DNA from 2 places in the Nonomuraea sp. NPDC050536 genome. Region 1 is predicted to be linked to the other one. Evidence: predicted binding sites of a transcription regulator. Region 1 holds the regulator's gene; the other holds the start of a gene.
What was found. Region 1 encodes HspR, which represses chaperone genes until heat shock. Its sites were predicted from a motif close to ANTTGAGTCNNNNNGACTCAANT; they were not measured.
Positions count from the first base shown of each region.

Region 2: the regulator HspR is predicted to act here: its motif matches at 1,913-1,935, upstream of lon (endopeptidase La).

Region 1 covers NZ_JBITHD010000016.1:170,175-175,995, forward strand. The annotation lists gene ACIBHX_RS36730 (hypothetical protein) at 1-9, opposite strand, end outside; gene ACIBHX_RS36735 (hypothetical protein) at 172-702, shown strand; gene ACIBHX_RS36740 (hypothetical protein) at 809-1,507, opposite strand; gene clpB (ATP-dependent chaperone ClpB) at 1,669-4,242, opposite strand; gene ACIBHX_RS36750 (heat shock protein transcriptional repressor HspR) at 4,248-4,598, opposite strand; gene dnaJ (molecular chaperone DnaJ) at 4,603-5,778, opposite strand; gene grpE (nucleotide exchange factor GrpE) at 5,794-5,821, opposite strand, start outside.
Region 2 covers NZ_JBITHD010000006.1:56,242-62,062, reverse strand. The annotation lists gene ACIBHX_RS18880 (sensor histidine kinase) at 1-1,781, opposite strand, end outside; gene lon (endopeptidase La) at 1,949-4,309, shown strand; gene ACIBHX_RS18870 (histidine kinase) at 4,405-5,821, opposite strand, start outside.

The DNA of each region.
Region 1 (5,821 bases):
CCTGCCCATCACATACCCCTCCCGTCGCCGTCGCGCGAGGCCTATATGCCCCCGGCCCTGCACAGACACGCGGTGTGTGACCAGCCTTGTGCGAAACGTTGCCAAACCCGTGCGGGATCGGCGATGTGCATTGGCCGGGCAAAGCCGTACCAGGCTCGGTAGTCTCGCGGTGTGGCGCATGTTACCCGTGAGCACCTTGATCGCCTGCTCGAGCAGGCACTTCTGGCAGATGACCACAGTTCGCTGGCGCGGCGGCTGGACGAGGTCGCCTCCGGCTACTCGTCGGGTGACGTCTCCAGGGCATCCATTCTGGTGCTGGCCGCCGAGGAGTGGAGGGCGGCCGGACAGCCCGCGCGCGCCATGGACTGCTTCCAGCGCGCAGTGGAGGACGGCGGCGAGGCCGGCATCGATCCGCGGGCCGGCATCGCCGACACGCTGTTCGAGCTGGAGCGCCCTGACGAGGCGCGGGAGGTCATCGAGACGATCCGCGCCGAGGGCGACATCAGGCCCGCGACCGCGCACACGATCGCCGAGACGCTCGTCGCCTACGGCGATCTGCCGGCCGGCCACGAGTGGGCGACGCAGGCCGTCCTGGCCTGCGACGAGGACGATCCCGAGCACCTGGCCCTGCTGCGCACCCGCTACCGCATCCGGGTCGATCTCGGCTTGCCGGAGGACGAGCTCGACGCGCTGGTCTCGTGACCACGGGCCGCTCGGGACGTCGAAAGGGCCGCGACCTGCCGGTCGCGGCCCTTTCGACTGGAAGATCCGCGGGCGGATGGCGCGCCGCGCCCGCGGATGCGATCGCTCAGTGCAGGTGCAGGCCCCCGAGCAGCCTGTCGACGATGCCGGAGGCGGGCTTGCCACCGGGCACGGGCACCGTGGTCTTGATGCCGTCGAGCGCCTTGGGCGCCTGAGGCAGCGTCTGGGTGACGCGGCTCTTGACCGTGTTGACCGGCTCGGGCAGCGAGAGGGGCGCCTTGCCGCCGATCACGCCGGTGGCGTCCGGCAGCTCGTCGATCGCGAGCCTGCCGGGCAGCTCCGCAGCCCCGACCGCAGGCAGACCCGGCTTGCCGGCCGCGGCGAGCCTGGCGGGCATCGCGGGCAGCCCGGGCACGTCAGGCGCCGCGGGCAGCAGGCTCGACACGTTGGGAAGTCCTGCCCTGCCCGGCTTGGTCATGGGCAGCGCGGGCATCCCCGAGGCGGCCGCCACGCCGCCCACATCGGCCACGCTCAGCACCGCGGTGGCCTGGTTGAGGCCCTGCAGGTGCAGCCGCCTGGCCACCTGGTCGGCGGTCGCGGCGGCGCCACCCGGCCTGGTGGCCAGCCTGTCCCCGTAGGTGGTGTCGGCGTGGATGCTGGTGAGCTCCCCGCAGACAGAGGAGACGTCGGCCGGAAGGACCTTGCTCCGGCACGCGTCAGCGGACGCGGGACCCGTCGCCAGCCAGCTCACCCCCGCGGTCAGAGCGGCCAGCGCAAGGATGCACCGGATATTCCGAGATGACACTTCACGTCCCCCTGATCGTTTTCGTGATCCGACGAACGCTGAAGCTAGTCAGCCGCTCAGGGCGCGACATGCCGCTTGCCCGAACGGTGAGCCTTCCTTTGCCCTGGCGCGCGCGTGCCCCGGCGGTCCGAAGATCCGCCGGGGCACGGGGAAACGACAGGTCAGGCTGCGCGCTCGATCGTGAGCTCGTCGTCGCCGAGATCCACCTTGACCTCGTCGCCGTCCACGACCTCGCCCGACAGGACCGCCTTGGCCAGCTTGTCGCCGATGGCCGACTGGACCAGGCGGCGCAGCGGCCGCGCGCCGTACATCGGGTCGTAGCCCGTCATGGCCAGCCAGTCGCGGGCGGCCGGCGTGACCTGGAGCGTCAGCCTCCTGTCGGCCAGCCGGTCGGCCAGGCGCCGCACCTGCAGGTCGACGATCCGCTCCAGCTCCTCGGTGCCGAGCGCGTCGAAGAGGATCACGTCGTCGAGCCGGTTGAGGAACTCCGGCTTGAACGAGGTCCGCACCGCGGCCATCACGGCCTCGCGCTTGGCGCCGTTCTCCAGCTTGGGATCGACCAGGAACTGCGAGCCGATGTTGGAGGTCAGGATCAGGATCGTGTTGCGGAAGTCCACGGTCCGCCCCTGACCGTCCGTCAGCCGCCCGTCGTCCAGCACCTGCAGGAGGATGTCGAAGACCTCGGGGTGCGCCTTCTCCACCTCGTCGAGCAGCACCACGGTGTACGGCCGGCGGCGCACCGCCTCGGTCAGCTGGCCGCCCTCCTCGTAGCCCACGTAGCCGGGCGGGGCGCCGACCAGCCTGGCGACGCTGTGCTTCTCGGAGTACTCGCTCATGTCGATGCGGGTCATCGCCCGCTCGTCGTCGAACAGGAACTCCGCCAGCGCCTTGGCCAGCTCGGTCTTGCCCACACCCGTGGGGCCGAGGAACACGAACGACCCGGTCGGCCTGTCGGGGTCGGCGATGCCGGCGCGGCTGCGCCGTACGGCGTCGGAGACGGCCTGGACGGCCTGGGACTGGCCGATGAGGCGCCGGCCCAGCTCCTCCTCCATCCGCAGCAGCTTGGCCGTCTCGGCCTCGAGCAGGCGTCCCGCGGGGATGCCCGTCCAGGAGGAGATGACCTCGGCGATATCGTCGGCGCCGACCTCCTCCTTGACCATGGCGTTGGCGGGCTGCTCGGCGGCCGAGGCCTCGCGCAGCGCCTGCTCCAGCCGGGGCACGTCGGCGTACATGAGCCTGGAGGCGGCCTCGAAGTCGCCGTCACGCTGGGCGCGCTCGGCCTCGCCGCGGGCCTGGTCGAGCTGCTTCTTCAGCTCACCGACCTTGTTGAGCCCGGCCTTCTCCTGCTCCCACCGGCCGACGAGGGCGTTGAGCTCCTCCTGGCGGTCGGCCAGTTCCTTGCGCAGGCGCTCGAGGCGCTGCACGGAGGCGTCGTCGGTCTCCTTGGAGAGCGCCAGCTCCTCCATCTTCATCCGGTCGACGTTGCGCTGGAGCTGGTCGATCTCGACGGGACGCGAGTCGATCTCCATGCGCAGCCGCGAGGCGGCCTCGTCGACCAGGTCGATGGCCTTGTCGGGCAGGAAACGGCTGGTGATGTAGCGGTCGGACAGCGCGGCGGCCGCCACCAGCGCGCTGTCGGCGATCTGCACCTGGTGGTGGGCCTCGTAGCGGCCCTTCAGCCCGCGCAGGATCGCGATGGTGTCCTCGACCGTGGGCTCGCCCACGTAGACCTGCTGGAAGCGCCGCTCAAGGGCGGGGTCCTTCTCGATGCGCTCGCGGTACTCGTCCAGCGTGGTCGCGCCGATCATGCGCAGCTCGCCGCGGGCCAGCATCGGCTTGAGCATGTTGCCCGCGTCCATCGCGCCCTCGGCGGCTCCCGCGCCGACGACCGTGTGCAGCTCGTCGATGAAGGTGACGACCTGGCCGTCGCTCTCCTTGATCTCGGACAGCACGGCCTTGAGCCGCTCCTCGAACTCGCCGCGGTACTTGGCGCCCGCGACCATCGCCCCGAGGTCCAGGCTGATCAGGCGCTTGTTCTTCAGCGACTCGGGCACGTCGCCCGCCACGATCCGCTGCGCCAGCCCCTCGACGACGGCGGTCTTGCCGACGCCGGGCTCGCCGATGAGCACCGGGTTGTTCTTGGTCCTGCGTGACAGCACCTGGACGACCCGGCGGATCTCGGAGTCACGGCCGATGACCGGGTCGAGCTTGCCCGCGCGGGCCAGCTCGGTCAGGTCGACGCCGTACTTCTCCAGCGCCTGATAGGTGTCCTCGGGCGTCTCGCTGGTGACGCGGGCGTGGCCGCGCACCCTCTCGAACGCGTCGAGCAGCGCCTGCGGCGTGGCCCCCTGCTGCTTGAGCAGCTCCGCCACCTGACCTCCGTCGGTGGCCAGACCCACCAGCAGGTGCTCGGTGGAGACGTAGTCGTCCTCCAGCCGCTGTGCCCGCTGCGCCGCCGTGTTGATCACGGTCAGCAGCTGCCGCGAGCTCGACGGCGCGCTGACCGTGGCCCCCTGTGCCTTCGGCAGCTGCGCGAGCAGCTCCTCGGTGTGCGCGCGTAGCGTTTTCCAGTCGGCGCCGACGGCCTCCAGCAGAGGTACGGCGGTGCCGCCCGTCTGGGAGAGCAGCGTGGTAAGCAGATGGGCCGGGGCGATCTCGGGGTTGCCCTCCGCGGCGGCACGCCGCATGGCCCCCGAGAGAGCCTCCTGGCTCTTCTGGGTGAGCTTTGTGTCCATATGTTCTAGGCCCCCGGTGGAAGCTCGTAACGAATGAGCGCCCTCACCATCCGCATCTCGGCCCTGAGTCGGTGGACCTCCTCACGCAGCCTCAGGGATTCGTTCTCGAGTTCGAGGATCCGCTTGATGCCTGCCAGGTTGATGCCCTCCTCCTGGGACAGGCGCTGGACCTCGCGGAGCATGATGATGTCGCGCGTCGAGTACAGGCGCCCCCGCCCCGCGGTCCGGCCGGGGGAGACCAGGCCGAGGCGGTCGTACTGCCGCAGGGTCTGCGGGTGCAGACCCGACAGCTGCGCGGCCACCGAGATCACGTAGACGGGGGTCTCATCTGAGAGGTCGAAATAGTTGGCGTCCATCGGCTTACTCGCTTCTGGCTCGCTGGATGAGTTCCGCCCGCGGGTCCTCTCCCGCGGCCGCGGTGTTGAACTCCGACAGGAGCTCGCGTGACTTGTCGTCCAGCGTCTTGGGCACGACGACCTCGACACTGGCCAGCAGGTCACCCTTGGTGCCGTCCTTGCGGGTGACACCCCTGCCGCGGATACGGAACGTGCGCCCGTTGGGCGTGCCCGCCGGGATCCGCAGCGTCACCGGCATGCCCTTGAGCGTCGGGACCTTGATCTCGGCCCCGAGCGCGGCCTCGGTGAACGTGACCGGCACGGTGATGGTCAGGTTCTCGCCCGACCTGCCGAACACGGCATGCGCCTTGACGTGCGTCTGGATGTACAGGTCGCCCGCCGGGCCGCCGTTCTCGCCAGGCGCGCCCTTGGCCTTCAGCTTGACGCGCTGGCCGTCGGCCACGCCGGCCGGGATCCGCGCCTGGATGGTGCGGGTGCTCTTGGCCCGGCCGCTGCCCTCGCACACGGGGCAGGGGTCGTCCACGATCAGCCCGCGACCCTTGCAGTCGCGGCACGGCTCGGAGAAGGCGAAGTTGCCCAGGTTACGGCTGGCCGCCCCGGTGCCCTCACAGGTGGGACAGACCCTGGGGGTCGTGCCCGCCTTGGCGCCGGTGCCGCTGCACCCGGTGCAGGCGGCGGAGCTGGTCAGCCTGAGCGACACCGTGCTGCCCTCGACCGCCTCGGTGAAGTTGAGCGTGACCTCGGACTCGATGTCCTGCCCGCGGCGCGGCCTGGTGGTCGCGCCGGTGGTACGGGTCTGGCCGCGGTTGAACAGGCCGCCGAACAGGTCGCCGAGGCGCTCTCCCGCGCCCCCGCTGCTCTGCTGGCCCGCCGTACCGCCGAACAGGTCGCCGAAGTCGAACGGGAATCCGCCACCGCCGGGCCGCTGGCCTCCGACGCCCGAGCCGAACAGGGTGCGCGCCTCGTCGTACTCCTTGCGGCGCTTGCTGTCGGACAGGACGTCGTAGGCCTCGGAGACCTCTTTGAACTTGGTCTCCTTGGCGGTGTCACCCGGGTTCGTGTCCGGGTGGTACTGCCTGGCCAGCTTCCGGTACGCCTTCTTGATCTCTTCGGCGGTGGCGGTCTTGGGCACACCAAGGACGGCGTAGTAGTCCTTCTCCAGGTAGTCCTTGGTGCTCATCTATGGCCCTTCGTCCTAGTTCTCGTCGTCATCCGCAGACGCG
Region 2 (5,821 bases), on a different contig from region 1:
ACCTCGAAGCCGCCGTCCCGCGTCGGCGCCGCCTCAAGTGTGCCGCCGAGCAGCGCGGCCCGTTCACGCATGCCCACCACGCCCTGCCCCGCCCCCTCGGGGCCGCCGGGCCGCGTGCCGGGGCCGTTGGCGACGCGCAGCCGTACTTCGCCCGGCTCGTGGGCGATCCGCAGGGTCACCGTGGCGCCTGGCGCGTGCCGCATCGCGTTGCTCAAGGACTCCTGCACGATCCGATAGGCCGAGAGCCCCACCGCCGGCGGCACGCCGTCCGGCGAGTCCGGCTGCTCCACGCGCACGGTCAGTCCGGTGGCGCGGGCGTTGGCCACCAGCTCCTGGATGCGGTCGAGGCCCGGCTGCGGCGCGGTGTCGACGCGGCCATCCTGGTCACGCAGCACGCCGAGCACCTGCCGCAGCTGCGCGATCGCGTCCAGCGACAGGCCCCTGATCTCGGCCAGCCCCGCCTCCAGCTGCGCCGCGTCGCCCGCGGCCTTCAGCGGCACGGCCTCCGCCTGGATCGCGATCACCGACATGTGGTGCGCCACGATGTCGTGCAGCTCGCGCGCGATGCGGGCGCGCTCCTCCAGTACGGCCTGCGCCTCCTCGGCCTGGTGGGTCTTCAGCTCCTCCTCGCTCAGGCGAGCGGCGGCCAGCCGGCGGGCGCGCACGTTGTAGCCGAACAGCAGGGCGATGCCGACCACGACCATGGCGATCGGCATGGAGTTCGGATCGATGATCCAGGCGACCACGAAGGTCACGAACCAGATGGCGATCGAGATCTTCCTGTCGCACCGGACCGCCGCCGAGTACGCCACCAGCAGGTACATGATCGACATCTGCGCGATGTACGGCCCGCCGAGCTGCGCCAGCACGTACACGGCCAGCGGCGTCAACACCAGCGCGGTTCGCCAGGCGGCCAGCGGCCACCGGTTGCGCAGCCCGAGGGGCAGCGCGGCCGCGGCGGCGACGAAGTAGACAAGGCCGAGCGGCTGCCGGAACGGAGAACCGGCATTCCAATCCAGGGTCTCGCTGAGCGTCGTGCCGAAGAAGACCCACATGATCACGAGGTCGATCGCCTGGACGGGATCGAAGGATTTGACGGGTGCCCAGCGTGGCAGCGGGACGCGCCGCCAGCGCGGGCGCGGCGGGAGCGGGTCGGCGTCCCCCTCGAACAGGGCCAGCCGGAAGGGCAGGATCGCCGCCTTCGTCGCGCGCTTCAGCTGGCCCGGCCACCTCCAGAGGGTCGGTACCGGTGGCGGAGGGACATAGGGATCCTTGCGCATGGCGCGGACGCCGTGACCGAGCAGCCCCGCCACCGCCACCACGGCCGATCCGATCAGCGCGCTGGACGAGGCGGCGGCCAGGGTGCCCGCCATGGTGACGACGCCCGCGGCGATAGTGATCCGCCGGTCGCATCGCGCTCCCACGGAGTACATGACCAGCCCGTACATGGCGGCGGCGGGCAACAGGTCGGGGTCCTGGTTACCGCTCAGGGCGGAAGCCACGGCGACCAGGGGGAGCAGCGCCAGGCTCACCCGCCAGGCGCCCAGCGGCCACTGGTCGCGCAGCGCGATCGGCAGCGCGACCAGGATCGCGAGCATGGATGCCATGGTCTCGCTGATGCCGTCGGAGGACTGCGTAGCGGTAATGGCATAGGCCACGACGGCCAGGACGAGGTCGACGCCCTGGGCGACACCGAAGTAGCGCCGGGAACGCATGCGCGGAGGGTCGGCCTCGCCGTCGAACAGGGCGAGCCGGAAGGGCCTCACCACTGCCGAAATCACCCTGCCCACCCTATGGGCGAATCTGCACCCCGTACGTCACCCCCTGGAGCTAACCCAGGAGTATCAGTTACATAATTACGATCGCCGTGAGCGAACATCGGCAAGGTTGGGAACAATGCGGGACTCCAATGACTTGAGTCCGTATAACTCAACCCATTGGAGTTCGCATGAGTGAGAACTTGATCCTCCCGGTCCTGCCGCTGGACGACGAGGTCGTGCTGCCCGGCATGGTCGTGCCGTTGGACCTGTCTGACTCCGAGGTGCGGGCGGCCATAGACGCGGCACAGGCCACTGGGCGTAACAAGCCGCGAGTCCTGCTCGTTCCCCGCATCGACGGGCGTTACGGCGCCATCGGCGTGCAGGCAGTGGTGGAGCAGGTCGGAAGGCTTCCCGGCGGCGAGCCGGCGGCCGTGGTCCGCGGCGTCAACCGGGCCAGGGTGGGCACAGGCACGACCGGCCCCGGCGCCGCGCTGTGGGTGGAGGTCGACACGATCGACCAGGTGCCGTCCGGCGAGCGCGCGCAGGAACTGGCCAAGGAGTACAAGTCGCTGGCCACCACGATCCTGCAGAAGCGCGGCGCGTGGCAGGTCGTGGACCAGGTCAACCAGATCGACGACCCGTCCGTCCTGGCCGACAGCTCCGGCTACACCCCGTGGCTGACCACGGCGCAGAAGGTCGAGCTGCTCGAGGCCGCCGACCCGGCCGACCGGCTGGCCAAGCTGGTCGAGTGGTCACGCGAGCACTTGGCCGAGCTGGACGTGGCCGAGACGATCCGCAAGGACGTCCAGGAGGGCATGGAGAAGCAGCAGCGGGAGTTCCTGCTGCGCCAGCAGCTCGCCGCCGTCCAGAAGGAGCTCAGGGAGCTCAACGGCGACTCCGCCGAGAGCGAGGAGGAGGACTACCGCGCCCGCGTGGAGGCCGCCGACCTGCCCGAGAAGGTGCGTGAGGCGGCGCTGAAGGAGGTCGACAAGCTGGAGCGGACCTCCGACCAGTCTCCCGAGACCGGCTGGATCCGCACCTGGCTCGACACCGTCCTGGACATCCCCTGGAACACCAGGACCGAGGACAACTACGACATCATCGGCGCCCGCGCGGTGCTGGACTCCGACCACACCGGTCTCGACGACGTCAAGGACCGCATCCTCGAGCACCTGGCCGTGCGCAAGCGCCGCCAGGACAAGGGCCTGGGCGTGGTCGGCGGCAGGCGCAGCGGCGCCGTACTCGCCCTGGCCGGACCTCCCGGAGTGGGCAAGACCTCGCTCGGCGAGTCCGTGGCGCGCGCGATGGGCCGCAAGTTCGTCCGCGTCGCCCTGGGCGGCGTCCGCGACGAGGCGGAGATCCGCGGCCACCGGCGCACCTACGTCGGCGCGCTGCCGGGCCGCGTGGTCCGCGCGATCCGCGAGGCGGGCTCGATGAACCCGGTCGTGCTGCTCGACGAGGTCGACAAGGTCGGCGCCGACTACCGGGGCGACCCGACGGCCGCCCTGCTCGAGGTGCTGGACCCGGCGCAGAACCACACGTTCCGCGACCACTACCTCGAGGTCGAGCTGGACCTGTCGGACGTGCTGTTCCTGGCGACGGCCAACGTGCTCGAGGCCATCCCCGGGCCGCTGCTCGACCGGATGGAGATCGTCTCGCTCGATGGCTACACCGAGGACGAGAAGCTGTCGATCGCCCGCGACCACCTGCTGCCCAAGCAGCTCAAGCAGGCCGGCTTCGAGCCCGAGGAGATCGCGTTCGAGGACGACGCGCTGCGCCGCCTGGCGGCCGAGTACACCCGCGAGGCCGGGGTCCGCTCGCTGGAGCGGGCGGTCGGCCGGGTGATCCGCAAGGTCGCGGCCAAGGACGAGACCCCGGTCACCGTCACCGCCGAGTCGCTGGTGGACTACCTGGGCAGGCCCAGGTTCGTGCCGGAGTCGTCGCTGCCGGAGTCCAAGCAGCGCACCTCGGTGCCCGGCGTGGCCACCGGCCTGGCCGTCACGGGAGCGGGTGGCGACGTCCTCTACGTCGAGGCGTCCCTGGCCGACCCGGAGACCGGCGAGACGGGCCTGACCCTGACCGGTCAGCTCGGCGACGTCATGAAGGAGTCGGCGCGGATCGCGCTGTCCTACCTGCGCTCGCACGGCGCGGAGCTGGAGCTGCCGGTCACCGCGCTGAAGGACCGGTCGGTGCACGTCCACTTCCCCGCGGGAGCCGTGCCCAAGGACGGCCCCTCGGCGGGCGTGACGCTGACGACCGCGCTCGCCTCGCTGCTGTCGGGCCGGCTGGTCCGCGGCGACGTGGCGATGACCGGTGAGATCTCCCTCACCGGGCGGGTGCTGCCGATCGGCGGCGTCAAGCAGAAGCTCCTGGCGGCGCACCGGGCGGGCATCACCACGGTGCTCATCCCGGCCCGCAACGAGCCCGACCTGGACGACGTGCCCGAGGAGGTCCGCAACGAGCTGACCATCCACCCGGTCAGCGACGTCCGCGAGGTGCTTGACCTCGCACTGGCTCCGGCTGAGGTCGCGACCACGGTCGCCGCCTGATCCCCAGCCCGAACAGGCCCCGCCGCATCTTTCCGCGGCGGGGCCTGCGTTGTCCGGGCACCATGGCCCCCTGGCCCGCCGTACGGGGCGCGGAATCACAGGGGGAGGCGGGCCGTGACCTTGGTGCCGCCGCGGGCCCGTGAGGCGATGTCGCACCAGCCGCCCACCTCCGTGGCACGTTCCCGCATCGAGGTGAGGCCGACGCCGGTTCTCGGGGCGGCGGGCAGGCCCGCGCCGTCGTCGTGGATCGAGATGTGCAGGGCGTCGGCGGTCCTGCTCAGGTGGACGCGCGCCGAGTCGGCCGCCGCGTGCCGCCTGACGTTGGTGAGCGCCTCCTGGACGATCCGGTAGGCCGCCAGCTCGACGGCGGCCGGCAGCTCGCCCAGCCGCTCGCTCACCTGGACCTCCACCCGCGGCCCCGGCGCCTTGGCGAACTCGACGAGCGAGCCCGCCAGCCCCAGGTTGTCCAACGCGGGCGGGCGCAGCCCGTCGACCAGCTCCCGCACCGACACCAGCGTCGCACCCATCCCGTCGTGCACCAGCGTCAGCAGGTCTGCGGCCCGCGCGGGGTCGCCGGGCAGCGATCGGCGGGCCGCGTCGAGGGTCATGGTGACGCTGGTCAGCGCGGGTCCGAGCCCGTCGTGCAGCTCCCTGCCCAGGCGGCGCCGCTCCTCCTCGCGCGCCGCCGCGATGCGCTCGCGTGAGCGCCGCAGGTCCGCCGCCAGATGGACGGCGTGCGCCAGCTCGGCCAGGTGCTTGGCCATCACCGCGAGCGGCTCCCGCCTGGCGCCCGCCAGCCGGGACCGGCTGAGCAGCAGCCGGCCCACCGGCTCGCCGTGCCAGGCGAGCGTGACCACCTCGGGGGTGCGGCCGAGCCGCCCGTCGGCGTACAGCTCGCCGTCCACCTCCACGCCCGCCCCGCGCGCGCCGACGGCCCAGCGCAGCAGGGACGTGGCGGTGGCCAGCGCCTCGGAGGGCTCGTCCGCCTGCTGCACGCTCCTGCTGAGCTTGTCGGCGGCCCGGTACGGGTCGCGTTCGACGCCGAGGAGCTGGTCGACGGAGCGCTGCAGGCGCAGCCGCACGGGATGGAAGAGCCCGCCCACCGACAGGGCGGCCACCAGCCCGGCGGCCGGGCCGAGGTCGCCGGCCAGCCGGTCCCCGGCCCAGATGAGCACGGCGTACAGGATGGTCAGGACGGTGGCGAGCGCGCCGTACACCAGGGCCCGGTCGAGGATGACGCGGATGCCGTAGAAACGGTGCCGGAGCACGGCCGCGACCACGGAGATGGGGACACCCGCCGTGACCATCAGGTGCACGAAGACCGCGGCCGTGCCGAAGTCGAGGGGCTGCCTGAGCACCCAGACGACCGCGTAGCCGACCATGGTGGCGACGTACCAGGCGATCTGCCGCCTGGTGACGCGGTCGCCCTTCCAGTACCTGATCCCGACCGAGGCGATGGCCGCCAGGCAGAGCGGGAGGTACACCCAGCCGAGGTTCTGCTCCATCCACCAC